DNA from 3 places in the Clostridioides sp. ES-W-0016-02 genome. Region 2 is predicted to be linked to each of the others. Evidence: a T-box and tRNA genes for the amino acid it is inferred to sense, from the RefSeq annotation. Region 2 holds a T-box; the other regions hold tRNA genes.
What was found. A T-box is a leader RNA that pairs with one kind of tRNA and senses whether it is charged. The one in region 2 lies ahead of asnS (asparagine--tRNA ligase), so its partner is inferred to be a tRNA-Asn.
Positions count from the first base shown of each region.

Region 1: it encodes a tRNA-Asn, which carries the amino acid that the T-box ahead of asnS (asparagine--tRNA ligase) is inferred to sense. The anticodon was not compared.
Region 3: it encodes a tRNA-Asn, which carries the amino acid that the T-box ahead of asnS (asparagine--tRNA ligase) is inferred to sense. The anticodon was not compared.

Region 1 is NZ_CP061361.1:128,171-137,694, reverse strand. It holds gene IC758_RS00980 (pyridoxal phosphate-dependent aminotransferase) at 1-570, shown strand, start outside; rRNA gene rrf (5S ribosomal RNA) at 779-895, opposite strand; rRNA gene IC758_RS00970 (23S ribosomal RNA) at 1,009-3,907, opposite strand; tRNA gene IC758_RS00965 (tRNA-Ala) at 4,158-4,233, opposite strand; rRNA gene IC758_RS00960 (16S ribosomal RNA) at 4,289-5,791, opposite strand; tRNA gene IC758_RS00955 (tRNA-Met) at 5,908-5,984, opposite strand; tRNA gene IC758_RS00950 (tRNA-Phe) at 5,992-6,067, opposite strand; tRNA gene IC758_RS00945 (tRNA-Ile) at 6,071-6,147, opposite strand; tRNA gene IC758_RS00940 (tRNA-Pro) at 6,153-6,229, opposite strand; tRNA gene IC758_RS00935 (tRNA-Trp) at 6,290-6,365, opposite strand; tRNA gene IC758_RS00930 (tRNA-Ile) at 6,377-6,450, opposite strand; tRNA gene IC758_RS00925 (tRNA-Pro) at 6,455-6,531, opposite strand; tRNA gene IC758_RS00920 (tRNA-Ser) at 6,542-6,632, opposite strand; tRNA gene IC758_RS00915 (tRNA-Ser) at 6,656-6,744, opposite strand; tRNA gene IC758_RS00910 (tRNA-Lys) at 6,747-6,822, opposite strand; tRNA gene IC758_RS00905 (tRNA-Gln) at 6,834-6,909, opposite strand; tRNA gene IC758_RS00900 (tRNA-Arg) at 6,919-6,995, opposite strand; tRNA gene IC758_RS00895 (tRNA-Gly) at 7,004-7,077, opposite strand; tRNA gene IC758_RS00890 (tRNA-Tyr) at 7,092-7,176, opposite strand; tRNA gene IC758_RS00885 (tRNA-Thr) at 7,191-7,265, opposite strand; tRNA gene IC758_RS00880 (tRNA-Asp) at 7,284-7,360, opposite strand; tRNA gene IC758_RS00875 (tRNA-Val) at 7,366-7,441, opposite strand; tRNA gene IC758_RS00870 (tRNA-Glu) at 7,447-7,521, opposite strand; tRNA gene IC758_RS00865 (tRNA-Asn) at 7,528-7,602, opposite strand; rRNA gene rrf (5S ribosomal RNA) at 7,610-7,726, opposite strand; rRNA gene IC758_RS00855 (23S ribosomal RNA) at 7,862-9,524, opposite strand, start outside.
Region 2 is NZ_CP061361.1:2,522,655-2,532,178, reverse strand. It holds gene cspBA (bifunctional germination protease/germinant receptor pseudoprotease CspBA) at 1-1,250, shown strand, start outside; gene cspC (bile acid germinant receptor pseudoprotease CspC) at 1,260-2,933, shown strand; gene IC758_RS12190 (CDIF630_02480 family spore surface protein) at 3,044-3,238, shown strand; T-box leader at 3,528-3,762, shown strand; gene asnS (asparagine--tRNA ligase) at 3,838-5,235, shown strand; gene IC758_RS12180 (hypothetical protein) at 5,412-5,870, shown strand; gene IC758_RS12175 (YARHG domain-containing protein) at 6,054-7,988, shown strand; gene IC758_RS12170 (GGDEF domain-containing protein) at 8,261-9,436, opposite strand.
Region 3 is NZ_CP061361.1:28,132-37,655, forward strand. It holds gene recR (recombination mediator RecR) at 1-222, shown strand, start outside; gene IC758_RS00150 (hypothetical protein) at 364-585, shown strand; gene IC758_RS00155 (MGDG synthase family glycosyltransferase) at 650-1,855, opposite strand; rRNA gene IC758_RS00160 (16S ribosomal RNA) at 2,349-3,851, shown strand; rRNA gene IC758_RS00165 (23S ribosomal RNA) at 4,073-6,971, shown strand; rRNA gene rrf (5S ribosomal RNA) at 7,155-7,271, shown strand; tRNA gene IC758_RS00175 (tRNA-Asn) at 7,278-7,352, shown strand; tRNA gene IC758_RS00180 (tRNA-Leu) at 7,359-7,444, shown strand; tRNA gene IC758_RS00185 (tRNA-Met) at 7,460-7,535, shown strand; tRNA gene IC758_RS00190 (tRNA-Glu) at 7,543-7,617, shown strand; tRNA gene IC758_RS00195 (tRNA-Gly) at 7,634-7,707, shown strand; tRNA gene IC758_RS00200 (tRNA-Val) at 7,716-7,791, shown strand; tRNA gene IC758_RS00205 (tRNA-Asp) at 7,797-7,873, shown strand; tRNA gene IC758_RS00210 (tRNA-Thr) at 7,892-7,966, shown strand; tRNA gene IC758_RS00215 (tRNA-Tyr) at 7,981-8,065, shown strand; tRNA gene IC758_RS00220 (tRNA-Leu) at 8,075-8,158, shown strand; tRNA gene IC758_RS00225 (tRNA-Arg) at 8,189-8,265, shown strand; tRNA gene IC758_RS00230 (tRNA-Gln) at 8,273-8,348, shown strand; tRNA gene IC758_RS00235 (tRNA-Lys) at 8,372-8,435, shown strand; tRNA gene IC758_RS00240 (tRNA-Ser) at 8,442-8,530, shown strand; tRNA gene IC758_RS00245 (tRNA-Phe) at 8,534-8,609, shown strand; tRNA gene IC758_RS00250 (tRNA-Met) at 8,617-8,690, shown strand; tRNA gene IC758_RS00255 (tRNA-Ile) at 8,705-8,781, shown strand; tRNA gene IC758_RS00260 (tRNA-Pro) at 8,801-8,877, shown strand; tRNA gene IC758_RS00265 (tRNA-His) at 8,886-8,962, shown strand; tRNA gene IC758_RS00270 (tRNA-Lys) at 8,971-9,046, shown strand; tRNA gene IC758_RS00275 (tRNA-Cys) at 9,054-9,127, shown strand; tRNA gene IC758_RS00280 (tRNA-Asn) at 9,134-9,208, shown strand; tRNA gene IC758_RS00285 (tRNA-Leu) at 9,214-9,299, shown strand; tRNA gene IC758_RS00290 (tRNA-Met) at 9,316-9,391, shown strand; tRNA gene IC758_RS00295 (tRNA-Glu) at 9,399-9,473, shown strand; tRNA gene IC758_RS00300 (tRNA-Gly) at 9,491-9,524, shown strand, end outside.

The DNA of each region.
Region 1 (9,524 bases), 1.8 Mb from region 2:
AAAATATGTTACACTGGAAATTTCACATCAGTTGCTTCATTAAACGAAGAAGCAAAAGATATAACTATAACTATAAATGGTTTTTCTAAATCAGCTGCTATGACTGGATTAAGATTAGGCTATACTGCTTCTAATAAAACCATAGCTAAAGCAATGAGTTCCATACAAGGACATCTTATATCACATCCAAGCTTAACATCACAATACATAGCATATGGAGCCTTAAAAGATTGTTCAACTGATATAGATGATATGGTGGAAACATATAAATCTAGAAGAGATTTAATCACATCTAAATTAGATTCTATCGAAAATGTAGATTACGTAAATCCAGATGGTGCGTTTTATGCTTTTATAGACCTTTCTAAGATAGCTGAAAACTTTAAATATAAAGATAGTTTTTCTATAGAATTTTGTAATCAGTTTTTAGAAGAATACAATGTAGCAGTTGTTCCTGGCATAGCATTTGGTATGGATAAATATATTCGTATATCTTATGCTTGTAATGAGAATACTTTCTTGGCTGGATTAGATAAATTAAAAGAATTTGTATCTAAGATAATGGCATAATAATTTTAATCAAACAATTTTTAAATATAAGATATTAGATGATAAATTAATAGATTGTGTATCTATATAATATATTTAACATCGTAATTAAAAACTTAAATAAAATAAAAACCTATTGATTTTCATACCAATAGGTTTTTATTTTATTTGTTATATTAAGCTAGAATTTTATTTTAAATTTTAACTCAATATAACAAATAAAAAAATTACGTGGCTACGTCCTACTCTCCCAGGCAGTTTCCCACCAAGTACCATCAGCGCTAGAGAGCTTAACTTCTGTGTTCGGAATGGGAACAGGTGTATCCTCTCTGCTATTGTAACCACATAATCTTTATGCTTAATATTACTATTAAGTTATTGAAACTAGTAAACTAGATTCTTTAGAGTTAACACTCTAAAAACTACATATATATTTTAATCAATGAACATCAAATAATATTGGTCAAGTCCTCGACCTATTAGTATCGATAAGCTAAATACATTGCTGCACTTACACCTTCGACCTATCAACCAGATAGTCTTTCTGGGGTCTTACCCTTGCGGTGGGAAATCTTATCTTGAAGTTGGCTTCGCGCTTAGATGCTTTCAGCGCTTATCCATTCCGTACATAGCTACCCAGCCATGCCCTTGGCAGAACAACTGGTACACCAGAGGTACGTCCATCCCGGTCCTCTCGTACTAAGGACAGGTCTCCTCAAATTTCCTACGCCTGCGACGGATAGGGACCGAACTGTCTCACGACGTTCTGAACCCAGCTCGCGTACCACTTTAATGGGCGAACAGCCCAACCCTTGGGACCTACTACAGCCCCAGGATGTGATGAGCCGACATCGAGGTGCCAAACCTCCCCGTCGATGTGGACTCTTGGGGGAGATAAGCCTGTTATCCCCAGGGTAGCTTTTATCCGTTGAGCGATGGCCCTTCCACGCAGAACCACCGGATCACTAAGTCCGATTTTCATCCTTGCTCGACCTGTATGTCTTGCAATCAAGCTCTCTTTTGCCTTTACACTCTACGTACGATTTCCGACCGTACTGAGAGAACCTTTGAGCGCCTCCGTTACCTTTTGGGAGGCGACCGCCCCAGTCAAACTGCCCACCTGACAGTGTCCCAAGACCAGATTCATGGCCTATGGTTAGAGTCCCAGTACTACAAGGGTGGTATCCCAAGGATGGCTCCGCCAAAACTGGCGTCCTGGTTTCAAAGCCTCCCACCTATCCTGTACATGTAGTACCAAGACCCAATGTCAAGCTACAGTAAAGCTCCATGGGGTCTTTCCGTCCTGTCGCAGGTATCCGGCATCTTCACCGGAATTACAATTTCACCGAGTCTGTTGTTGAGACAGTGCCCAAATCGTTACGCCTTTCGTGCGGGTCGGAACTTACCCGACAAGGAATTTCGCTACCTTAGGACCGTTATAGTTACGGCCGCCGTTTACTGGGGCTTAAGTTCACTGCTTCGATTACTCTAACAGATCCCCTTAACCTTCCAGCACCGGGCAGGCGTCAGCTCCTATACATCGTCTTGCGACTTAGCAGAAACCTATGTTTTTGGTAAACAGTCGCTTGGGCCTATTCTCTGCGGCCACCGTATGGTGGCACCCCTTATCCCTAAGTTACGGGGTCATTTTGCCGAGTTCCTTAACAACAGTTCTCTCGCGGGCCTTAGGATACTCTCCTCACCCACCTGTGTCGGTTTGCGGTACGGGTACCTTTAACCTCGATAGAGACTTTTCTTGACAGTGTGAAATCAGCTACTTCGCTACTAAATTTCGCTCCCCATCACATCCCAGCATTATCAAAGCGGATTTACCTACTCTGACTGCCTCAATGCTTGGGCACACATAACCAACAGTGTGCTTAGCTTATCCTACTGTGTCATCCCATCTCTCAAACGGTTATCGGTAGTACAGGAATATCAACCTGTTGTCCATCACCTACGCCTTTCGGCCTCAGCTTAGGTCCCGACTAACCCAGGGCGGACGAACCTTCCCCTGGAAACCTTGGGTTTACGGCCTGTGGGATTCTCACCCACATCTCGCTACTCATGCCAACATTCTCACTCCCATACTGTCCACATGTCCTTACGGTCATGCTTCAACCCGTATGGGAAGCTCCCCTACCCATCATTACTGATGCCGTAGCTTCGGTAGTAAGTTTTAGCCCCGGAAATCTTCGGCGCAGGATCACTCGACCAGTGAGCTATTACGCACTCTTTGAATGAGTGGCTGCTTCTAAGCCAACATCCTGGTTGTCTGTGCAATCCCACATCCTTTACCACTTAACTTACATTTAGGGACCTTAGCTGACGATCTGGGCTGTTGCCCTTTCGACTATGAATCTTATCACCCACAGTCTGACTCCCAAGTATAAGATGACGGCATTCGGAGTTTGATAGTCTTCGGTAGGTGCAATACCCCCTAGGACATTCAGTGCTCTACCTCCGTATCTCTCACCTTGAGGCTAGCCCTAAAGCTATTTCGGGGAGAACCAGCTATCTCCGGGCTCGATTGGAATTTCACCGCTACCCACAAGTCATCCCCGAGCTTTTCAACGCTCGTGGGTTCGGACCTCCACGAAATTTTACTTTCGCTTCATCCTGCTCATGGGTAGGTCGCCCGGTTTCGGGTCTACGTCAAGTAACTGAACGCTCAGTTAAAACTCGCTTTCGCTACGGCTCCACACCTTAAGTGCTTAACCTTGCTACTTAACGTAACTCGTTGGCCCGTTCTACAAAAAGTACGCGGTCACACAAGAAATGTGCTTCCACAGCTTGTAAGTGCAGGGTTTCAGGTTCTATTTCACTCCCCTCCCGGGGTTCTTTTCACCTTTCCCTCACGGTACTATACGCTATCGGTCACTAGGTAGTATTTAGCCTTGGAGGGTGGTCCCTCCTGCTTCCCACAGGGTTTCACGTGTCCCGTGGTACTCTGGATCATATCTGAAGTTTTCTCGTTTGACATACAGGACTATTACCTTCTGTGGTGGGTCTTTCCAAACCTCTTCAATTACGATACCTCTTCGTTTAAGATATGTCCGCAACCCCAATAAAGAAAACTTTATTGGTTTGGGCTATTCCGCGTTCGCTCGCCGCTACTTACGGAATCGAATTTCTTTCTCTTCCTTCAGGTACTTAGATGTTTCAGTTCCCTGAGTTCCCCTCATTAAGCTATGTATTCACTTAATGATACTTAGACATTACTCTAAGTGAGTTTCCTCATTCGGAAATCTTCGGATCAAAGTTTACGTGCAACTCCCCGAAGCTTATCGCAGCTTATCGCGTCCTTCATCGGCTCCTAGTGCCAAGGCATCCGCCCTGCACCCTTAATAACTTGACCAGTTAAAAAGGTTTGATAGATTAGAAGCTATCAACTTCGATAATTTTTAAAAGTTATCAACTTTATATATTACAAATTAGATGTCATATCACTAAATATATATATGCAGTTTTCAAAGTGCTAACGCACAGCGCCAACGAATAAATCTCGTTGCTTAAAGTGCTAACGCACATAGCTTGTCTAAAGATAAGCTAAAAGTGCATGTAAGAGGCTACTAGATAAATCAAAGATTTAAGTAATATACTCTTAATGGTGGAGATGAGGAGAGTCGAACTCCTGACCCCTTGCTTGCAAGGCAAGTGCTCTCCCAACTGAGCTACACCCCCAAATATGAAGTTCATAAAGAACTTTCAAAATTAAACAGTAGGCAATTCTCCTTAGAAAGGAGGTGATCCAGCCGCACCTTCCGATACGGCTACCTTGTTACGACTTCACCCCAGTTATTGATTCCACCTTCGACGACTTCTTCCAAAAGGTTAGATAATCGGCTTCGGGCGTCTCCAACTCCCGTGGTGTGACGGGCGGTGTGTACAAGACCCGGGAACGCATTCACCGCAGCATTCTGATCTGCGATTACTAGTAACTCCAGCTTCATGTAGGCGAGTTTCAGCCTACAATCCGAACTGAGAGTAGCTTTAAGGGATTAGCTCCACCTTACGGCTTGGCAACCCTCTGTACTACCCATTGTAGCACGTGTGTAGCCCTAAGCATAAGGGGCATGATGATTTGACGTCATCCCCACCTTCCTCCAGGTTATCCCTGGCAGTCTCTCTAGAGTGCCCAACTTAATGATGGCAACTAAAGACAAGGGTTGCGCTCGTTGCGGGACTTAACCCAACATCTCACGACACGAGCTGACGACAACCATGCACCACCTGTCACCAATGTCCCCGAAGGGAACTCTCCGATTAAGGAGATGTCATTGGGATGTCAAGCTTAGGTAAGGTTCTTCGCGTTGCTTCGAATTAAACCACATGCTCCGCTACTTGTGCGGGTCCCCGTCAATTCCTTTGAGTTTCACTCTTGCGAGCGTACTTCCCAGGCGGAGTACTTAATGCGTTAGCTGCGGCACCGAGGGGGGTAACCCCCGACACCTAGTACTCATCGTTTACAGCGTGGACTACCAGGGTATCTAATCCTGTTTGCTCCCCACGCTTTCGTGCCTCAGCGTCAGTTACAGTCCAGAGAGCCGCCTTCGCAACTGGTGTTCCTCCTAATATCTACGCATTTCACCGCTACACTAGGAATTCCACTCTCCTCTCCTGCACTCAAGTCTCCCAGTTTCAAGAGCTTACTACGGTTGAGCCGTAGCCTTTCACTCCTGACTTGAAAGACCGCCTACGCACCCTTTACGCCCAGTAAATCCGGATAACGCTAGCCCCCTACGTATTACCGCGGCTGCTGGCACGTAGTTAGCCGGGGCTTCCTCCTCAAGTACCGTCATTATCTTCCTTGAGGACAGAGTTTTACGACCCGAAGGCCTTCATCACTCACGCGGCGTTGCTGCATCAGGCTTTCGCCCATTGTGCAATATTCCCCACTGCTGCCTCCCGTAGGAGTTTGGACCGTGTCTCAGTTCCAATGTGGCCGATCACCCTCTCAGGTCGGCTACTGATCGTCGCCTTGGTAAGCCGTTACCTTACCAACTAGCTAATCAGACGCGGGTCCATCCTGTACTGGCTCACCTTTGATATTCAAGAGATGCCTCTCAAATATGTTATCCCGTATTAGCATACCTTTCGGTATGTTATCCGTGTGTACAGGGTAGGTTACCCACGCGTTACTCACCCGTCCGCCGCTCTTTACCGAAGTAAATCGCTCAACTTGCATGTGTTAGGCACGCCGCCAGCGTTCATCCTGAGCCAGGATCAAACTCTCAAATAAAAGTTTATCAGGCTCAGATACTATTGTTATCTAAATATCTGGCTTTATGGTTTGTTTCTTGTTTTATAAATTAACCTACTGTTTAATTTTCAAAGTTCTTTATTGATATAGTTAGATGGTAGCGGTAATAGGAGTCGAACCTATGACCTTTCGGGTATGAACCGAACGCTCTAGCCAACTAAGCTATACCGCCGTATTTCTGGTGCCCAGAGGCGGAATCGAACCACCGACACGGGGATTTTCAGTCCCCTGCTCTACCGACTGAGCTATCTGGGCAAATGGTGGGCCTAGCTGGACTCGAACCAGCGACCTCACGCTTATCAGGCGTGCGCTCTAACCACCTGAGCTATAGGCCCTTACTTGGTCGAGGTGAAGGGACTCGAACCCCCGGCCCCATGGTCCCAAACCATGTGCGCTACCAAACTGCGCTACACCTCGAAATATTATTTACTATCTTATATTACTCTAAAACTCATTTTTTTTCAAGTCCTTTTTATTTGGCAGGGGTGGAGGGACTCGAACCCCCGGCGCACGGTTTTGGAGACCGACGCTCTACCAACTGAGCTACACCCCTATGAAGAATAATGGACCTTCAGGGACTCGAACCCCAGACCTACCGGTTATGAGCCGGGCGCTCTAACCAACTGAGCTAAAGGTCCTGGTTGGTCGAGGTGAAGGGACTCGAACCCCCGGCCCCATGGTCCCAAACCATGTGCGCTACCAAACTGCGCTACACCTCGTTTTTTTAAATGGCGGAGAAGGAGGGATTCGAACCCTCGCACCGGTTACCCAGCCTAATCCCTTAGCAGGGGATCCTCTTGAGCCACTTGAGTACTTCTCCAAATTTAGTCCTATTATTTAGTTTGGCGGAGAGGGTGGGATTCGAACCCACGGCCCCTTTCGAAGTCACTGGTTTTCAAGACCAGCTCCTTAAACCACTCGGACACCTCTCCATTGGTGATCTATCCGCGACTCGAACGCGGGACACCCTGATTAAAAGTCAGGTGCTCTACCGACTGAGCTAATAGACCATGTTTTTATTTGGCTGGGGATGCAGGACTCGAACCTACGCATACATGAGTCAAAGTCATGTGCCTTACCGACTTGGCTAATCCCCAATATATATGTGGTGAGCGCACAGGGATTCGAACCCCGGACACACGCCTTAGAAGGGCGTTGCTCTATCCAGCTGAGCTATGCACCCACGCTTTTTGGAGCGGGTGAAGGGGATCGAACCCTCACAGCTGGCTTGGAAGGCCAGAACTCTACCATTGAGCTACACCCGCATATTTAATTTAATTGGTGGAGGATGGTGGATTCGAACCACCGAAGTCGATGACAACAGATTTACAGTCTGCCCCCTTTGGCCGCTCGGGAAATCCTCCGTATTAATTTTACATGGAGCTGGTGATAGGAATCGAACCTACAACCTGCTGATTACAAGTCAGCTGCTCTACCGTTGAGCCACACCAGCATTTTTCATATTTTATTTTGGCGACCTGGAAGGGGTTCGAACCCTCGACCTCCAGCGTGACAGGCTGGCATTCTAACCAACTGAACTACCAGGCCGCAAATGGTGGGACCAGCAGGGCTCGAACCTGCGACCCCCTGCTTGTAAGGCAGGTGCTCTCCCAGCTGAGCTATGATCCCACAAATGGTGACTCGTAGGGGAATTGAACCCCTGTTACCGCCGTGAAAGGGCGGTGTCTTAACCTCTTGACCAACGAGCCATTTATTGGCTCCAAGGGTGGGGCTCGAACCCACAGCCTACCGGTTAACAGCCGGTTGCTCCACCGTTGAGCTACCTTGGAACATCTAACGTGGCTATGTCCTACTCTCCCAGGCAGTTTCCCACCAAGTACCATCAGCGCTAGAGAACTTAACTTCTGTGTTCGGAATGGGAACAGGTGTATCTTCTCTGCTATTATAACCACATTTCTTTTTTGTTGCTAGGACAAGTATAATATTAACATTTTTTGTTATTTTTGTCAATACTTTTTTCATACTTTTTTTCAGAGTTAACACTCTAAAAACTACATATATATTTTAGTCAATGAACATCAAATAATATTGGTCAAGTCCTCGACCTATTAGTATCGATAAGCTAAATACATTGCTGCACTTACACCTTCGACCTATCAACCAGATAGTCTTTCTGGGGTCTTACCCTTGCGGTGGGAAATCTTATCTTGAAGTTGGCTTCGCGCTTAGATGCTTTCAGCGCTTATCCATTCCGTACATAGCTACCCAGCCATGCCCTTGGCAGAACAACTGGTACACCAGAGGTACGTCCATCCCGGTCCTCTCGTACTAAGGACAGGTCTCCTCAAATTTCCTACGCCTGCGACGGATAGGGACCGAACTGTCTCACGACGTTCTGAACCCAGCTCGCGTACCACTTTAATGGGCGAACAGCCCAACCCTTGGGACCTACTACAGCCCCAGGATGTGATGAGCCGACATCGAGGTGCCAAACCTCCCCGTCGATGTGGACTCTTGGGGGAGATAAGCCTGTTATCCCCAGGGTAGCTTTTATCCGTTGAGCGATGGCCCTTCCACGCAGAACCACCGGATCACTAAGTCCGATTTTCATCCTTGCTCGACCTGTATGTCTTGCAATCAAGCTCTCTTTTGCCTTTACACTCTACGTACGATTTCCGACCGTACTGAGAGAACCTTTGAGCGCCTCCGTTACCTTTTGGGAGGCGACCGCCCCAGTCAAACTGCCCACCTGACAGTGTCCCAAGACCAGATTCATGGCCTATGGTTAGAGTCCCAGTACTACAAGGGTGGTATCCCAAGGATGGCTCCGCCAAAACTGGCGTCCTGGTTTCAAAGCCTCCCACCTATCCTGTACATGTAGTACCAAGACCCAATGTCAAGCTACAGTAAAGCTCCATGGGGTCTTTCCGTCCTGTCGCAGGTATCCGGCATCTTCACCGGAATTACAATTTCACCGAGTCTGTTGTTGAGACAGTGCCCAAATCGTTACGCCTTTCGTGCGGGTCGGAACTTACCCGACAAGGAATTTCGCTACCTTAGGACCGTTATAGTTACGGCCGCCGTTTACTGGGGCTTAAGTTCACTGCTTCGATTACTCTAACAGATCCCCTTAACCTTCCAGCACCGGGCAGGCGTCAGCTCCTATACATCGTCTTGCGACTTAGCAGAAACCTATGTTTTTGGTAAACAGTCGCTTGGGCCTATTCTCTGCGGCCACCGTATGGTGGCACCCCTTATCCCTAAGTTACGGGGTCATTTTGCCGAGTTCCTTAACAACAGTTCTCTCGCGGGCCTTAGGATACTCTCCTCACCCACCTGTGTCGGTTTGCGGTACGGGTACCTTTAACCTCGATAGAGACTTTTCTTGACAGTGTGAAATCAGCTACTTCGCTACTAAATTTCGCTCCCCATCACATCCCAGCATTATCAAAGCGGATTTACCTACTCTGACTGCCTCAATGCTTGGGCACACATAACCAACAGTGTGCTTAGCTTATCCTACTGTGTCATCCCATCTCTCAAACGGTTATCGGTAGTACAGGAATATCAACCTGTTGTCCATCACCTACGCCTTTCGGCCTCAGCTTAGGTCCCGACTAACCCAGGGCGGACGAACCTTCCCCTGGAAACCTTGGGTTTACGGCCTGTGGGATTCTCACCCACATCTCGCTACTCATGCCAACATTCTCACTCCCATACTGTCCACATGTCCTTACGGTCATGCTTCAAC
Region 2 (9,524 bases):
ACCAAACAAAGAATGGAACTCCACCTGAAGGTTTTTATATTGGGACAGAATATACACGAGAAGATATTAATAGAGCAATTGCAGAAAATGATGCTAGTCTATCTCAAGATGAAGTTGGGCAAGGGACTATGATAAGTGGCATATGTGCAGGTCTTGGTAATGTAAATAAGGAATATGCAGGAATAGCTGAAGATGCTGAATTAATAATAATAAAAATTGCTAAGATAGAAGGATTTTATAATAGTGCAATGTTATTTGCTGCATCTCAGTATGCATATAAAAAATCTTTAGAACTTGGGAAACCATTAGTAATAAATATATCTTTGGGTAGCAATAGTTTAGTTGGATTGACCAATAGAAGTAATAGTGAAAAAGCATTTTTTACTAGAGGGCTGTGTATAACAGCAGGAGCTGGAAATGAGGGAAATACTCAGACACACACATCTGGAATAATACCAAATGTAGGAAGTTCCGTTGAAGTCGAGTTGGAATTAAATGAAGAAGAAGAAGAATTATCAGTTGAACTTTGGCTGAATAAACCAGATAAGGCAGATGTAATAATAGTGTCTCCCACTGGTGAAGAAAGTAAAAGTGTTGGAATATCAAGTTATAATAGGATAACAGGTTTATTTGATTTAGAAGGAACGGAGTATTCTATAACATATGTATATCCAACTACTTTTTCAGGGCAGCAGTTTACCAATGTTACTCTGAAAAATGCTAAAAGAGGAGTGTGGAAGATTAGATTAGTAGGAGTTTATATTGTAAATGGAATATATAACTTGTATCTTCCAAATAGGGCTCTTTTAAAAAGTGGAACTAGATTTAGAGAGGTTGACCCTTTTTATACAATAAATTATCCAGCTGTTCAAGATGATTTAATAACTGTAGGAGCTTATAATACTATTAATAATAGTTTGTGGCAAAGTTCATCAAGAGGGCCGACTATTGAGGATAGATTAAAGCCAGACTTAGTAGCACCAGGAGTTAATATAATAGCTGCATATCCTGGAAATACATATGCGACTATAACTGGGACAGCAGCAGCTAGTGCACATGCTGCAGGAGCCGCTGCGATGTATTTTCAATATACTTTTGTTGATAGAAGATATCCAAATCAAGCATATGTTCAAAAAATAAAAACTTTTATGCAGGCTGGAGCTAGAAAAAACCAAACTACAGAGTATCCAAATATGAGTACTGGATATGGAACTTTGGATGTTAGAGGTATGTTTGATGTGTTAAGATAGGAGGGATTTATGGAAAAATCTTATTGTATAATTTACCAAGGTGATATAGAAACTGCACTTCAAGAAAACGGAATAAATAAATATATGGTTTTAAATAGCCAGCTTGCAGTAATATATGTACCTATGGATTTTGATGAAACTATTTTAAACAATATATTACAGGTTGCTTGGTGGGAAGAATCTGCTCCAATGAGCAGTTTAATTGAAATAACTAATAATATGAATAATGGAGAAACTATTACAACAGCTACTGAAGCAGAGTATATTTATGAGAATCCATATAATGATATAACAGGAAGAGGGATTTTATTAGCAGTTATAGATTCTGGTATAGATTATTTACACCCTGACTTTATAAATGCGGATGGAACGAGTAAGGTTTTACGATTATGGGATCAGGAAGAAAATACAAATCCACCACCAGAAGGATTTATTTTTGGGAGTGAATTTACAAGAAGTGAATTAAGTTTAGCTATAAGTAGAAATGATGGAAGTTTAAGTCAAGATAATATAGGTACTGGAACTTTGGCTTCTGGTATATTAGTGGGAAATGGAAGAGTAAATTCACAATATAGAGGTATAACTACAGAGTCAGATTTGATAGTGGTTAAATTAAAATCATATACAGATACTTATTATGCTGGAAAGATAAATTATAGTGTTTCAGATTTTTTAGCAGCTATAACATATGTTACTAATATAGCAAAAACAGAAAATAAGCCTATAATAATAAATCTTACTATTGGAGTTAAGTCAGGTGCTGTAGCAACTACTTCCATATTAGATACATTTAATATATTAAGTAGTGCTGGTGTTGTTGTAGTAAGTGGTGCAGGTAATCAAGGTAATACAGATATTCATTATGCTGGAAGATTTAGTAGCTTATATGAAGTCCAAGATGTAATAATACAAGATGGTGACGATTACGCACTTGATATAACACTCAATACAAATGGTCCAGATAAGATAGGGGCACAAATAATATCTCCTTCAGGTGAGGTTAGTCATGATATAAGATATTCTCCAGACTTTTATGTATATAGAGGAAAGTTTAATCTGGAAAATACTACTTATTCAATGAGATTCATCTATCCATATATTACTTCTGGGAATGAAAGCCTAGAGATAAGACTTAGAGATATAAAACCTGGTGTGTGGACTTTGAGGCTAACTCCAGAACTTATAATAGGGGGAGAGTATGATATATATTTACCAAATAAAAACTTGATAGCACCAGATACAAGATTTTTAGACCCAGACTCAGTGGCTACAATAACTATGTATGCTGCTGGTGATGATGTAATCACAGTTGGTACATTTAATAATAAGACTGATAGTATGTGGATTGGTTCATCAAAAGGGCCAATTAGAGGAAGGGGAATTAAGCCAGATATAGTAGCGCCAGGAGTAGATATAATATCTACATATAAAAATGGAACCTACAATACAGCAACAGGTACAGGAGTTAGTAGTTCAATAGTTTGTGGAGTCTTAGCCTTATTAATGGAATATTTGGAAAAACAAGATAATATCCCAAGGTTATCGTTGTTTACACAAGTTTTAAAAACATATTTAATATTGGGAGCTACGAAGCTCGATATATATACGTATCCAAATGTTTCACAGGGATATGGTATTTTAAATTTAAAAAATACAATTCAACAGATGGCAAATACTTTATAAATAAAAAAATATGTAAATAATGGTATTTTATCTGTTATAAATTTTACTTATGAATTTAATTTGAAAAATTGCTAAAACTATTACAAAATAAATATATAGAGGTGATAGTTTTGGAAAGTAAAAAAGCAAGAGCATTAAAAGGTAACGATAACAAAAGACTTAGAAGTCCGCTTCTAGTTGGAAATGAATCAACAGCAGCTTGGGCAGATGTTGAAAAATTAAAACCTCATAGTAAAGTTTCAATACCTTCACTTAATAGTGTTGAAGAAGCAAAAGATTGGGTTGACAATGGAAGTAAATTGTAAAACTTCTATACTTGATAACAAAAATAAATAATTTATTGTATTTAAGTAAAGTAGTATTAGTTTAAAAAGCTTAAAGTTAAACTTAAGCTAATAAACAGTATACTGCTTTACTTTTTTTATAGGTGTCAGAAGGGAAAATGTAATTTACAAATATTTGAAAGGAAAATATAAATTTTTGCATATAAATATTTATAGATTATATAAGACTAGTAAATATCAATTGCATAAATTTATTGACTAAAAATTTATAAATTGGTATAATTTTGTTAATTAGCGGAAATAATAGAAGATAAATACTGTGAAGAGAAGAGTAGATATAAAATGCAGTTTTAGCGAGTTGAGGATGGTGAAAGCTCAATACAAGTTTTATATTGAAGAACATCTTGGAGTTTCTAATCGAAAGCTTATTTAGTAAGTAGACTTAGACGGAAGGCACCGTTATAGGCTTTAAGCATTGCTTAACTAAGAGGTCATTTATGACAACTAGGGTGGTACCGCGAAAGTAATAGTCTTTCGTCCCTTTATACAGGGATGAAGGGCTTTTTTTATGGAATTATATTTAGAAAAAATTACTAAAAATTAAACTAGGAGGCTTTAAAATGCAAAAGGAATTTATAACAGTAAAAGAATTGTACAGAGATAAAGAACAGTACATAGGAAAAACTGTAAAAGTAGCTGGATGGATAAGAACATCTAGAGTATCTAAAAACTTTGGATTTATAGAATTAAATGATGGAAGTTTCTTTAAAAATATGCAAATAGTATTTGATGAAAAAGTTGAAAATTTTAAAGAGATAGGTAAATTGGCAATAAGTTCATCTATACTTGTAGAAGGTGAGTTGGTATCTACAGAAGGAGCTAAACAACCAGTAGAAATACATGCAAAAAATATAGTTGTAGAAGGTGAATCAGATAGCTCATACCCACTACAAAAGAAGAGACATACACTTGAGTATTTAAGAACAATCGCACATTTAAGACCAAGAAGTAATACTTTTTCAGCTGTATTTAGAGTAAGATCAATAGCTGCATATGCAATACACAAATTCTTTCAAGAAAGAAACTTTGTATATGCACATTCTCCAATCATAACAGGTAGTGACTGTGAAGGTGCAGGAGAAATGTTTAGAATAACAACTATGGATTTAAATGATATACCAAAAACAGAAGATGGGAAAATAGACTATACACAAGATTTCTTTGGGAAAGAAGCTAATTTGACAGTTAGTGGGCAATTAAATGCCGAAATAATGGCACTTTCTTTTAGAAATGTCTATACTTTTGGACCTACATTTAGAGCTGAAAACTCTTATACAGGAAGACATGCTTCAGAATTTTGGATGATAGAGCCAGAAATAGTTTTTGCAGACCTTGAAGATAATATGGAACTTGCAGAAGATATGATAAAATATGTTATAAACTATGTTTTAGAAAACGCTCCTGAAGAAATGGAATTCTTTAATAGTTTTATAGATAAAGGATTGCTAGAAAGACTAAATAAAATAGTAAACTCTGAATTTGTTAGAATAACATATACTAAAGCAGTAGAGCTATTACTTGAATCAGGACATGAGTTTGAGTATCCAGTAGAATGGGGATGCGATCTTCAAACTGAACATGAAAGATATATAACAGAACAAATATACAATTCTCCAGTATTTGTTACAGATTATCCAAAAGATATAAAAGCTTTCTATATGAGAATGAATGAAGATGGGAAAACTGTTAGAGCAATGGATTTATTAGTTCCTGGTGTTGGAGAGATAGTTGGAGGTTCTCAAAGAGAAGAAAGAGAAGACGTACTATTAGATAGAATTCATGAAATGGGATTAAATGAAGAAGATTACTGGTGGTATTTAGAACTTAGAAAATTTGGTACTGCTACTCACTCTGGATTTGGTCTTGGATTTGAAAGAATAATTATGTATATGACAGGTATGTCTAACATAAGAGATGTTATACCTTTCCCAAGAACTTCTAAAAATGCTGAATTCTAATAATTATAACCTATAATATGATTATATAATTTTTCGATATAATAAAATAGCTTGTGTGCTATCTGATTTAGATACATACAAGTTATTTTTATTGTGTTTACAAATATATGTAGTTTGTTTATTCATATTTTATTATACAATGTAATTATAAGTTACTTATACTAGGAGGATAAATAATGTGTAGTTTTTGTTTTATTAAATTTAATGTGAATGATGTAAAAATATTTAATCGAATAAAAAATTTATTTTCATATATAGCAGATATAAAAAATGATTGTATACAAATTGAGGATTTAGAATATTATATTTTAGAAAAAGTAGACGAATTTTATAATAAAGAAGAATTAGATTATTTTTGGTGGCCAACAGAAGCAGAAAATAAAATGTTTTGGGAGAACTATAAACTACTGGATGAAGAGAATCGACAGGAATACATAAAGTCTGTTTCATGGGATTTTGAGACTGTGTTTTCTGAAATTGGACTTGGCGATTATACAATAGAAGGTTGCGAAATGATTGGTGAACAAACTGCTAAACTTTATTTTAACCCTATTGGATATCCTTATGGTGGAAATGAAGTGCTTCAAGAGGCACTAAAAGCTTTTGGAGTGACAATAGTGGGTGTGCTTGGATAACGTTTATTGTGCTATACTATAACTAGTAGAGTAATTTTTTGGAAGTTTAAATATAAATTATATTTAAGCATTATCTTTATGTAAATAGTATAAAAATATGTAAGGTGATTTAAATCTAAAAAATTATTGAATAGTATATTTATTACACAAAAAGTTTTATCATTATCATGAGGGGGAGTAATAATGTTAAAGAAAGGGTTGTTTATAGTTTTAAGTTTGGCACTTATATGTACAGGTTGCAGTTCACAAAATGATTCTAAAGGTAAGCAAGCAAACAAAGATAATTCTCTTATACTATTAAAAAATGATGAGAATAACTCAGGTGATATGACAGATGTATACATAAAGACAGAAGGTAAGGATGAAGAAAAAATAGCATCAGATGTACCTACATATACTAAAAAAGATTATATAAATGGAGAACAATCAATATTAATCCAAGATAAAGAAAATAATTTATATAAGTATAATCTAAAAAAAGAAAAGGAAAAAATAGCATCAGATTTATCTTCTGACGAAATTAATTCATATGAATTTATGCCTTCTTCAAACACTATAGCATATATATCATCAGAAAAATCCTTGTATGTAAAATACGATGGAAAAGATAAAGAAAAAATAGCCAATGATGTTGTATTGTATAGGATGTCTACAGATGGAAAATTCATATATTATATGAATACAGATGAAGAGTTATATCTATATAAAGAAGATGGAAATAAAGAAAAAATATCTACTGATATACAGAGTTTTGATATTGTAAATAATAAAGGTGATGTAATATTTATAAATAATGATGATAATCTATATTTAAAAAGTACAGATAAAAATGATAAGGTCAAAATTAGTTCAGATGTATCAAATTTATGGGGGGTAAAATCTAATGATGAAGAAATTATGTATATAAGTGAGTATAATTATAAGGATTTGAAAGGTGAATTATATTTGTACAAAAATAATGCTAGTGAAAAAATAGCATCGGATGTTAGGTCTTATAAATATAGAGATAGTAAATTTTATTTTATAAATAGTGATGATGAATTATATGAGAAAGAAATAGGTAAAGAGGTGTCTAATAAAATAAAATCAGACATTAATTATGTAAGTTTTATTAAAGATGGAATTGTATTTACAAATTCTGATGGAGATGTATATATTAAGAAAAATAATAAAGAAGAAGAAAAAATAGGCAATGATATGAAAGAAAATTCTAATGTATCTATTATTAATGATGAAAAATTACTTTATATTAAATCAAGTGGTGAGTTATTTTTAGATAAAGACAGGATAGCAAGTGATGTTGTTGGCTATTCATTTAATTCAGAGAATATAGCATATTCCACTAAAAATAAGGAAATACATTTTTATAATTTAAAAACTAAGAAAGACAATATAGAAATAAACAATGTAGGAAAATATTCAGAGATTTATTTAGGAAATAAATTGATTTACTCTAAAAATTTAGAACCAAAAGACTTAAATGGTTTTTGGAAAGCTGATGAATATAATATATTTGAATTTGAAGAGCCAAATAAGATAAAACTTTATAGTAAAAGTGAAGAAGAAAGCAATTATACAGTTAAATATGAAGTAGAAAGTTCAGATAGTAATAGCATAGTATTAAAAGGAAAAGATACTTTATCAAAGGAAAAATTTACTATAACTAAGTTTAATAGTAATGAAATTTCATTACAAGCTAATAATGTAAGTGGTACACTTAATAAAATTTCCAAAGAAGAAGCGGAGAAATTTATCAAGAGTATAAATAACAAGGAAAATAGTGAAAATACTGATAAAAAGAGTATTAAAAGTGATTCAGGTTCAAGTTCTAATTTGAAAAATAAAGAAGTAAGTTATGATGATGATTATATTATATATGATAGTGATTCTAGAGTATTAACTAAAGATGAACTTGAACTTTATAGTAAAGAGGAGTTAGCATATATAAGAAATGAAATATTTGCAAGATATGGATATGTATTTAAAGAAGAACCTTATAAAAGCTATTTTAGCAATAAGTCATGGTATCAGCCAGATTATAGTATAGGAGCGGATACAGATGTTTTAAATTCTGTAGAGAAACAAAATGTATCATTGATTAAGGAAATGGAAAACTAAGTTATAAGAAATTTTAAAATACATGTCTAAATGTAGTATAAGATAGTCTATAGACATTAAAATTGAAATGTGAATTAATTTTAAACATGAATTAATTATATATAAAATTATTAAATCTATAAGTTAGACTTAAGTATAATTTATAGATTTAATAATTATGAATCTAAAAGCTAATTTATAGGTTTACATAATATTATACAAATATTTTGAACAAAATAAATTTATTATTAAGAAAATATAAATATAAGGATTAATACTTTGTTTCTATACTCCTAATAAAACTCAACACGATTACGACCTTGTTCTTTTGCAATATATAAAGCTTTATCACAATAACTTATAAATTCATTTAAAGTTATTAATTCTTCAACTTTCTTTGTATGAACTCCGATGCTAACAGTCACACATTTTGAAGGAACGTCATCACGTTCAAAATTACAATACTCTATAATCTTACGTAAATATTCGGATTTAAGTTTAGCATTCGCCTCATCACAATTGAAAAGACATATAAAAAATTCTTCACCACCATAACGGATAGCATGTGAATTTTCAGAATTTGTAAAATCTAAAATTACTTTAGCAATATTCTGTAAACAGTAGTCACCCTTTTGATGTCCGTAAGTGTCATTAAACTGTTTAAAATAATCTATATCTATCATCATTCCTGTTATAGGTTCTTGCTTTGTATGGGTCTTTAATTTTTTTTGAAGAACATCTTCTAAATACCTACGATTATTCATTTTAGTTAGGTCATCAGTCATAACCTTAAGATTTAATAAATTGTTCATATGGGAGATTTCTTCATATTGTTGATGGATTAGCATTTTATCATAATAAGTAAATACACGACTTCTATATAACATTGTAGAAATAAAAATAGCAAGTGATGTTATAAAAAATGTGTTTACAATATTACTGAACTCATTACCTGATACAGTTTGAATTCCTGGTAAGAGTAGATTAAGAAATAAAAAACATCCTCCAAAAACTATTATTGATTGACCTAATTTTAATACTGAAAAAGCAGCAGCTGTTAACATTATATAACTGAATACACTCAAATCATTTCCGCCTAACTGGTCAAGCAAAGTAATTACACAACCCCATAAGCAGAAAAATGTTACATAAATCACCCACAAGTTTATATAATAAGTACAATGTTCCTTTTTTTTATTCCAAAGATAAGAAAAAACAAGCATAAAAATTAAAGAGATACAAAATAGTATTATATACATACAAAAATACCATTGACGTCTTGGGGTGGCAAAAGGACCACCATCTCTAGCTGATATTGATATCATCATAATTAGTTGAGATATTATTATTATGATACAAATAATTTTGCCTGTATGATAAAGATAATTGCAAAGTTCTCGTTCAACATTTTCTTTGTATTTTTTATCTAGAGGGAATCCAAAGAATTTTTTTAAATTTTCTAAGTTCATATAAGCCTCCATTAAAAATAAAACATAAAAATAAGTATTCCTCTTCTTTTCTTAGATACTCGGAATACTTTGTTTATAACTTAATTAT
Region 3 (9,524 bases), 1.7 Mb from region 2:
GAGCTTATACAAAGGCTTGGTAATCAAGATGTAAGAGAAATAATAATGGCTACAAATCCTACTATTGAAGGAGAAGCTACAGCTATGTATATTGCAAGATTAGTAAAGCCAATGGGAATCAAAGTTACTAGGATAGCTCATGGTCTTCCTGTTGGAGGCGATTTAGAATATGCAGATGAAGTTACAATATCGAAAGCATTGGAAGGCAGAAGAGAAATATAAAAATCGAGGTTACTACCTCGATTTTTGTAATTTTTTGGAGTTAAATTCAGATTAATTTTGATTTAGATTTATTGAATAAATCTCTTCTGTATTGTATAATTTGTTGTATAAATCATTTAAAAATTTTGATAGGGGTGCAACATGAAACCAATTATGAACTTAGAAGAACATAATGCAATGAAAGAAAAAAGAATTAAAAAAATGAAATCAAAAGACAAGCCTAAATATGATGATTTTGAGGAGATAAGTTTTTCTAACAAGAAAAAAACTAAGAAAACTCCAAAAAATAAAAATACTGAATTCAGAAATAACTATAAAAACTATCAGTATGATTATGAAGAAGATTTTTATGAACCAATCTAGCAATTAAATAATTAGAAGATAAAAAATCCCTAATAGGTATACTATAGGGATTTTATTTATTTTATTAATCAGAAATTATACTTAATACTAAATTAGCTATGTTTTGGGCTGAATTTGATTTTCTTATAGATTTTATATTTTTCTTTAACATTTCTAGCCTACTAGAGTCATCTATTAAAACTTTTAATAATATTGATAAATTATATTTCTTTGTAGTTCTAAGTGCTGCACCACAATTGGATAAGAAATCAAGATTTTCTTCTTCTTGTCCAGGGATATAATATGGAACTATCATGGGTACATCTTTTAATAGTGCTTCAGTTGTAGTAAGTCCACCAGGCTTACTGACTAAAACATCGATAGAAGCTAAAATATCATTCATTTTATTAGTGTATCCAAGTACACATACATTTTTGTCATGATAACGAGATACAAGTTTTTTTTCAATTTTCTCTTTTAAACTTTCATTTCTACCAGTTATTACAAGTATCTGAAAATCTCTATCTGTATCTAATAACTCATCAAGAGTTTCTTTTATATTCCCAGCTCCAAAACTGCCACCCATAAGTAAAACAGTTAATTTATCAGGAGATAAATTTAGTTCAGAAAGAACAATTTTTTTATCTCTATGAGAGTGGAATGATTTTTCAACAGGGATTCCAAATGTTCTAATTTTGCTAGGCTCGACTCCATCAAATACTAATAATTCCTTTACATACTCATGACCAACAATATAGTAGTCAATCTCATTTTGTATCCATGTGGAATGAGTAGTATAATCAGTTAGTACAGAAATAAGTGGAGGAACATTAATAGTACTTGTATGATGCTTATAAAAATGATCAGTAGAAGCATTTATTTCATTATTATGTAAGTTAAAATTTTTTTTCAATGTACTTAGAGCAATCATTGGAAAAGGATGTGTACCTATAATTAAATCTGGCTTAGTGTTTTTAATGAGTTTTTTAAATTTTTTTGCCATAAATGTAATGATTAGATTATCTTTAAATTCATTTTTCGATAAAAGGTTTGTTTCAGATAATCTATATACACTTCCATATGCTTTGGGTGTATATATGGCGGATTTTTCATATCCTCTTGAAATTATTTTATCCATTATGTTATTGACTAATTTCAAACTATCTATTATTTCGCACTCAACTGGCTCTCCATCAATTGTTTTGGATGTAAGTTCTTCTTTAATAGCTAGAGCCGCTCTATTATGTCCACCACCTGTAGAAGCAGACATGATTAATACTTTCTTGCTCATAATAAAATCCTCCTAAAATGTAGCATAGTATTTATATAATATTTTGATGTGTAAAAATGTCGTTCTCAATCAAATTATTGATAAATCATTTTTTAATAATAATCTAATACAAGATTACAAAAATTACAAGTGAAAGAAATGTAAATTAATTTTAAAAAAATGTGTATTGCTACAAATAAAAAATTTAAATATAGAATAAAAAGGAAAATTGGGCATAAAATATATATTAGTCCTATGAAATAGGGACTTTTGTTTATTATTAATTTCTGAGAGTTAAGCTGATAAAACATAGAAAAATTAAAAATCTTAAAAAAAATAAAAAATTATATTGACTTAGATAAATAAAGCTGATATAGTATTACTTGTCCTTAAGAAAAGGGCAGACATGAAAAATGAACTTTGAAAATTAAACAGTAGGTTAATTTATAAAAACAAGAAACAAACCATAAAGCCAGATATTTAGATAACAATAGTATCTGAGCCTGATAAACTTTTATTTGAGAGTTTGATCCTGGCTCAGGATGAACGCTGGCGGCGTGCCTAACACATGCAAGTTGAGCGATTTACTTCGGTAAAGAGCGGCGGACGGGTGAGTAACGCGTGGGTAACCTACCCTGTACACACGGATAACATACCGAAAGGTATGCTAATACGGGATAACATATTTGAGAGGCATCTCTTAAATATCAAAGGTGAGCCAGTACAGGATGGACCCGCGTCTGATTAGCTAGTTGGTAAGGTAACGGCTTACCAAGGCGACGATCAGTAGCCGACCTGAGAGGGTGATCGGCCACATTGGAACTGAGACACGGTCCAAACTCCTACGGGAGGCAGCAGTGGGGAATATTGCACAATGGGCGAAAGCCTGATGCAGCAACGCCGCGTGAGTGATGAAGGCCTTCGGGTCGTAAAACTCTGTCCTCAAGGAAGATAATGACGGTACTTGAGGAGGAAGCCCCGGCTAACTACGTGCCAGCAGCCGCGGTAATACGTAGGGGGCTAGCGTTATCCGGATTTACTGGGCGTAAAGGGTGCGTAGGCGGTCTTTCAAGTCAGGAGTGAAAGGCTACGGCTCAACCGTAGTAAGCTCTTGAAACTGGGAGACTTGAGTGCAGGAGAGGAGAGTGGAATTCCTAGTGTAGCGGTGAAATGCGTAGATATTAGGAGGAACACCAGTTGCGAAGGCGGCTCTCTGGACTGTAACTGACGCTGAGGCACGAAAGCGTGGGGAGCAAACAGGATTAGATACCCTGGTAGTCCACGCTGTAAACGATGAGTACTAGGTGTCGGGGGTTACCCCCCTCGGTGCCGCAGCTAACGCATTAAGTACTCCGCCTGGGAAGTACGCTCGCAAGAGTGAAACTCAAAGGAATTGACGGGGACCCGCACAAGTAGCGGAGCATGTGGTTTAATTCGAAGCAACGCGAAGAACCTTACCTAAGCTTGACATCCCAATGACATCTCCTTAATCGGAGAGTTCCCTTCGGGGACATTGGTGACAGGTGGTGCATGGTTGTCGTCAGCTCGTGTCGTGAGATGTTGGGTTAAGTCCCGCAACGAGCGCAACCCTTGTCTTTAGTTGCCATCATTAAGTTGGGCACTCTAGAGAGACTGCCAGGGATAACCTGGAGGAAGGTGGGGATGACGTCAAATCATCATGCCCCTTATGCTTAGGGCTACACACGTGCTACAATGGGTAGTACAGAGGGTTGCCAAGCCGTAAGGTGGAGCTAATCCCTTAAAGCTACTCTCAGTTCGGATTGTAGGCTGAAACTCGCCTACATGAAGCTGGAGTTACTAGTAATCGCAGATCAGAATGCTGCGGTGAATGCGTTCCCGGGTCTTGTACACACCGCCCGTCACACCACGGGAGTTGGAGACGCCCGAAGCCGATTATCTAACCTTTTGGAAGAAGTCGTCGAAGGTGGAATCAATAACTGGGGTGAAGTCGTAACAAGGTAGCCGTATCGGAAGGTGCGGCTGGATCACCTCCTTTCTAAGGAGAATTGCCTACTGTTTAATTTTGAGGGTTCGTTTTTACGAATACTCAATTAGCACTTTGAGCAACAGAATTTATTCGTTGGCGACGTGCTTTAGCACTTTGAAAACTGCATATATATATTTAGTGATATGACATCTAATTTGTAATATATAAAGCTGATAACTTTTAAAAATTATCGAAGTTGATAGCTTCTAATCTATCAAACCTTTTTAACTGGTCAAGTTATTAAGGGTGCAGGGCGGATGCCTTGGCACTAGGAGCCGATGAAGGACGCGATAAGCTGCGATAAGCTTCGGGGAGTTGCACGTAAACTTTGATCCGAAGATTTCCGAATGAGGAAACTCACTTAGAGTAATGTCTAAGTATCATTAAGTGAATACATAGCTTAATGAGGGGAACTCAGGGAACTGAAACATCTAAGTACCTGAAGGAAGAGAAAGAAATTCGATTCCGTAAGTAGCGGCGAGCGAACGCGGAATAGCCCAAACCAATAAAGTTTTCTTTATTGGGGTTGCGGACATATCTTAAACGAAGAGGTATCGTAATTGAAGAGGTTTGGAAAGACCCACCACAGAAGGTAATAGTCCTGTATGTCAAACGAGAAAACTTCAGATATGATCCAGAGTACCACGGGACACGTGAAACCCTGTGGGAAGCAGGAGGGACCACCCTCCAAGGCTAAATACTACCTAGTGACCGATAGCGTATAGTACCGTGAGGGAAAGGTGAAAAGAACCCCGGGAGGGGAGTGAAATAGAACCTGAAACCCTGCACTTACAAGCTGTGGAAGCACATTTCTTGTGTGACCGCGTACTTTTTGTAGAACGGGCCAACGAGTTACGTTAAGTAGCAAGGTTAAGCACTTAAGGTGTGGAGCCGTAGCGAAAGCGAGTTTTAACTGAGCGTTCAGTTACTTGACGTAGACCCGAAACCGGGCGACCTACCCATGAGCAGGATGAAGCGAAAGTAAAATTTCGTGGAGGTCCGAACCCACGAGCGTTGAAAAGCTCGGGGATGACTTGTGGGTAGCGGTGAAATTCCAATCGAGCCCGGAGATAGCTGGTTCTCCCCGAAATAGCTTTAGGGCTAGCCTCAAGGTGAGAGATACGGAGGTAGAGCACTGAATGTCCTAGGGGGTATTGCACCTACCGAAGACTATCAAACTCCGAATGCCGTCATCTTATACTTGGGAGTCAGACTGTGGGTGATAAGATTCATAGTCGAAAGGGCAACAGCCCAGATCGTCAGCTAAGGTCCCTAAATGTAAGTTAAGTGGTAAAGGATGTGGGATTGCACAGACAACCAGGATGTTGGCTTAGAAGCAGCCACTCATTCAAAGAGTGCGTAATAGCTCACTGGTCGAGTGATCCTGCGCCGAAGATTTCCGGGGCTAAAACTTACTACCGAAGCTACGGCATCAGTAATGATGGGTAGGGGAGCTTCCCATACGGGTTGAAGCATGACCGTAAGGACATGTGGACAGTATGGGAGTGAGAATGTTGGCATGAGTAGCGAGATGTGGGTGAGAATCCCACAGGCCGTAAACCCAAGGTTTCCAGGGGAAGGTTCGTCCGCCCTGGGTTAGTCGGGACCTAAGCTGAGGCCGAAAGGCGTAGGTGATGGACAACAGGTTGATATTCCTGTACTACCGATAACCGTTTGAGAGATGGGATGACACAGTAGGATAAGCTAAGCACACTGTTGGTTATGTGTGCCCAAGCATTGAGGCAGTCAGAGTAGGTAAATCCGCTTTGATAATGCTGGGATGTGATGGGGAGCGAAATTTAGTAGCGAAGTAGCTGATTTCACACTGTCAAGAAAAGTCTCTATCGAGGTTAAAGGTACCCGTACCGCAAACCGACACAGGTGGGTGAGGAGAGTATCCTAAGGCCCGCGAGAGAACTGTTGTTAAGGAACTCGGCAAAATGACCCCGTAACTTAGGGATAAGGGGTGCCACCATACGGTGGCCGCAGAGAATAGGCCCAAGCGACTGTTTACCAAAAACATAGGTTTCTGCTAAGTCGCAAGACGATGTATAGGAGCTGACGCCTGCCCGGTGCTGGAAGGTTAAGGGGATCTGTTAGAGTAATCGAAGCAGTGAACTTAAGCCCCAGTAAACGGCGGCCGTAACTATAACGGTCCTAAGGTAGCGAAATTCCTTGTCGGGTAAGTTCCGACCCGCACGAAAGGCGTAACGATTTGGGCACTGTCTCAACAACAGACTCGGTGAAATTGTAATTCCGGTGAAGATGCCGGATACCTGCGACAGGACGGAAAGACCCCATGGAGCTTTACTGTAGCTTGACATTGGGTCTTGGTACTACATGTACAGGATAGGTGGGAGGCTTTGAAACCAGGACGCCAGTTTTGGCGGAGCCATCCTTGGGATACCACCCTTGTAGTACTGGGACTCTAACCATAGGCCATGAATCTGGTCTTGGGACACTGTCAGGTGGGCAGTTTGACTGGGGCGGTCGCCTCCCAAAAGGTAACGGAGGCGCTCAAAGGTTCTCTCAGTACGGTCGGAAATCGTACGTAGAGTGTAAAGGCAAAAGAGAGCTTGATTGCAAGACATACAGGTCGAGCAAGGATGAAAATCGGACTTAGTGATCCGGTGGTTCTGCGTGGAAGGGCCATCGCTCAACGGATAAAAGCTACCCTGGGGATAACAGGCTTATCTCCCCCAAGAGTCCACATCGACGGGGAGGTTTGGCACCTCGATGTCGGCTCATCACATCCTGGGGCTGTAGTAGGTCCCAAGGGTTGGGCTGTTCGCCCATTAAAGTGGTACGCGAGCTGGGTTCAGAACGTCGTGAGACAGTTCGGTCCCTATCCGTCGCAGGCGTAGGAAATTTGAGGAGACCTGTCCTTAGTACGAGAGGACCGGGATGGACGTACCTCTGGTGTACCAGTTGTTCTGCCAAGGGCATGGCTGGGTAGCTATGTACGGAATGGATAAGCGCTGAAAGCATCTAAGCGCGAAGCCAACTTCAAGATAAGATTTCCCACCGCAAGGGTAAGACCCCAGAAAGACTATCTGGTTGATAGGTCGAAGGTGTAAGTGCAGCAATGTATTTAGCTTATCGATACTAATAGGTCGAGGACTTGACCAATATTATTTGATGTTCATTGATTAAAATATATATGTAGTTTTTAGAGTGTTAACTCTATGTAAAGTACTAACTTCAATTAATAGAAGATATTTAATAAAAAACTATTATTATTTAGTACTTTAAAAGTATTGACATTTAAAAATAAAGATGTTAATATAATACTTGTCTTATAAATAGGCAATATGTGGTTATAATAGCAAAGAGGATACACCTGTTCCCATTCCGAACACAGAAGTTAAGCTCTTTAGCGCTGATGGTACTTGGTGGGAAACTGCCTGGGAGAGTAGGACATAGCCACGTAAATATTCCAAGGTAGCTCAACGGTGGAGCAACCGGCTGTTAACCGGTAGGCTGTGGGTTCGAGCCCCACCCTTGGAGCCAAAAAAAGCCGAAGTGGCGGAACTGGCAGACGCACAGGACTTAAAATCCTGCGGGACTTACCTCTCGTACCGGTTCGATTCCGGTCTTCGGCACTTATAAAACAATATCGCGGAGTGGAGCAGTTGGCAGCTCGTCGGGCTCATAACCCGAAGGTCGTAGGTTCGAGTCCTGCCTCCGCAACCATTAAAATGGCTCGTTGGTCAAGAGGTTAAGACACCGCCCTTTCACGGCGGTAACAGGGGTTCAATTCCCCTACGAGTCACCAAAAAAAAATTAAATAAGCGGGTGTAGCTCAATGGTAGAGTTCTGGCCTTCCAAGCCAGCTGTGAGGGTTCGATCCCCTTCACCCGCTCCAAAAAAAATGGGATCATAGCTCAGCTGGGAGAGCACCTGCCTTACAAGCAGGGGGTCGCAGGTTCGAGCCCTGCTGGTCCCACCATTTGCGGCCTGGTAGTTCAGTTGGTTAGAATGCCAGCCTGTCACGCTGGAGGTCGAGGGTTCGAACCCCTTCCAGGTCGCCAAAATAAAATATAAAAAATGCTGGTGTGGCTCAACGGTAGAGCAGCTGACTTGTAATCAGCAGGTTGTAGGTTCGATTCCTATCACCAGCTCCATGTAAAATTAATACGGAGGATTTCCCGAGCGGCCAAAGGGGGCAGACTGTAAATCTGTTGTCATCGACTTCGGTGGTTCGAATCCACCATCCTCCACCAAAAAAATGCGCGGATGTGGCGGAATTGGCAGACGCACTAGACTTAGGATCTAGCGCCATTGGCGTGGGGGTTCGACTCCCTTCATCCGCACCATTTTTTATTTAATTTATACATATTTATTGTGGGTGCATAGCTCAGCTGGATAGAGCAACGCCCTTCTAAGGCGTGTGTCCGGGGTTCGAATCCCTGTGCGCTCACCACATATATTGGGGATTAGCCAAGTCGGTAAGGCACATGACTTTGACTCATGTATGCGTAGGTTCAAGTCCTGCATCCCCAGCCATTAAATATTAAAGTTAAGGTTCATTAGCTCAGCTGGCAGAGCACCTGACTCTTAATCAGGGTGTCCCGAGTTCGATCATTGGAAGTAGAATATGGAGAGGTGTCCGAGTGGTTTAAGGAGCTGGTCTTGAAAACCAGTGACTTCGAAAGGGGCCGTGGGTTCGAATCCCACCCTCTCCGCCAAATGCCCAGATAGCTCAGTCGGTAGAGCAGGGGACTGAAAATCCCCGTGTCGGTGGTTCGATTCCGCCTCTGGGCACCAAGAATATGGCGGTATAGCTTAGTTGGCTAGAGCGTTCGGTTCATACCCGAAAGGTCATAGGTTCGACTCCTATTACCGCTACTAAAATTTAATGTGGGCCATTAGCTCAGTTGGTTAGAGCGCCCGGCTCATAACCGGTAGGTCTGGGGTTCGAGTCCCTGATGGCCCACCACATTAAATTAATAAAATTTCGAGGTGTAGCGCAGTTTGGTAGCGCACATGGTTTGGGACCATGGGGCCGGGGGTTCGAGTCCCTTCACCTCGACCAATATAATGGTGGGTATAGCTCAGTTGGTTAGAGCGCCAGATTGTGGCTCTGGAGGTCGTGAGTTCGACTCTCATTATCCACCCCAACTAATATGGTCTATTAGCTCAGTCGGTAGAGCACCTGACTTTTAATCAGGGTGTCCCGCGTTCGAGTCGCGGATAGATCACCAAAAAGGCGGCGACATAGCCAAGTGGTAAGGCAGTGGACTGCAACTCCTTGATCCCCAGTTCGAATCTGGGTGTCGCCTCCAAAATATTCCAAGGTAGCTCAACGGTGGAGCAACCGGCTGTTAACCGGTAGGCTGTGGGTTCGAGCCCCACCCTTGGAGCCAAAAAAGCCGAAGTGGCGGAACTGGCAGACGCACAGGACTTAAAATCCTGCGGGACTTACCTCTCGTACCGGTTCGATTCCGGTCTTCGGCACTTTATAAAATAATATCGCGGAGTGGAGCAGTTGGCAGCTCGTCGGGCTCATAACCCGAAGGTCGTAGGTTCGAGTCCTGCCTCCGCAACCATTAAAATGGCTCGTTGGTCAAGAGGTTAAGACACCGCCCTTTCACGGCGGTAACAGGGGTTCAATTCCCCTACGAGTCACCAAAAAAACAATTAAATAAGCGGGTGTAGCTCAATGGTAGAGTTCTGGCCTTC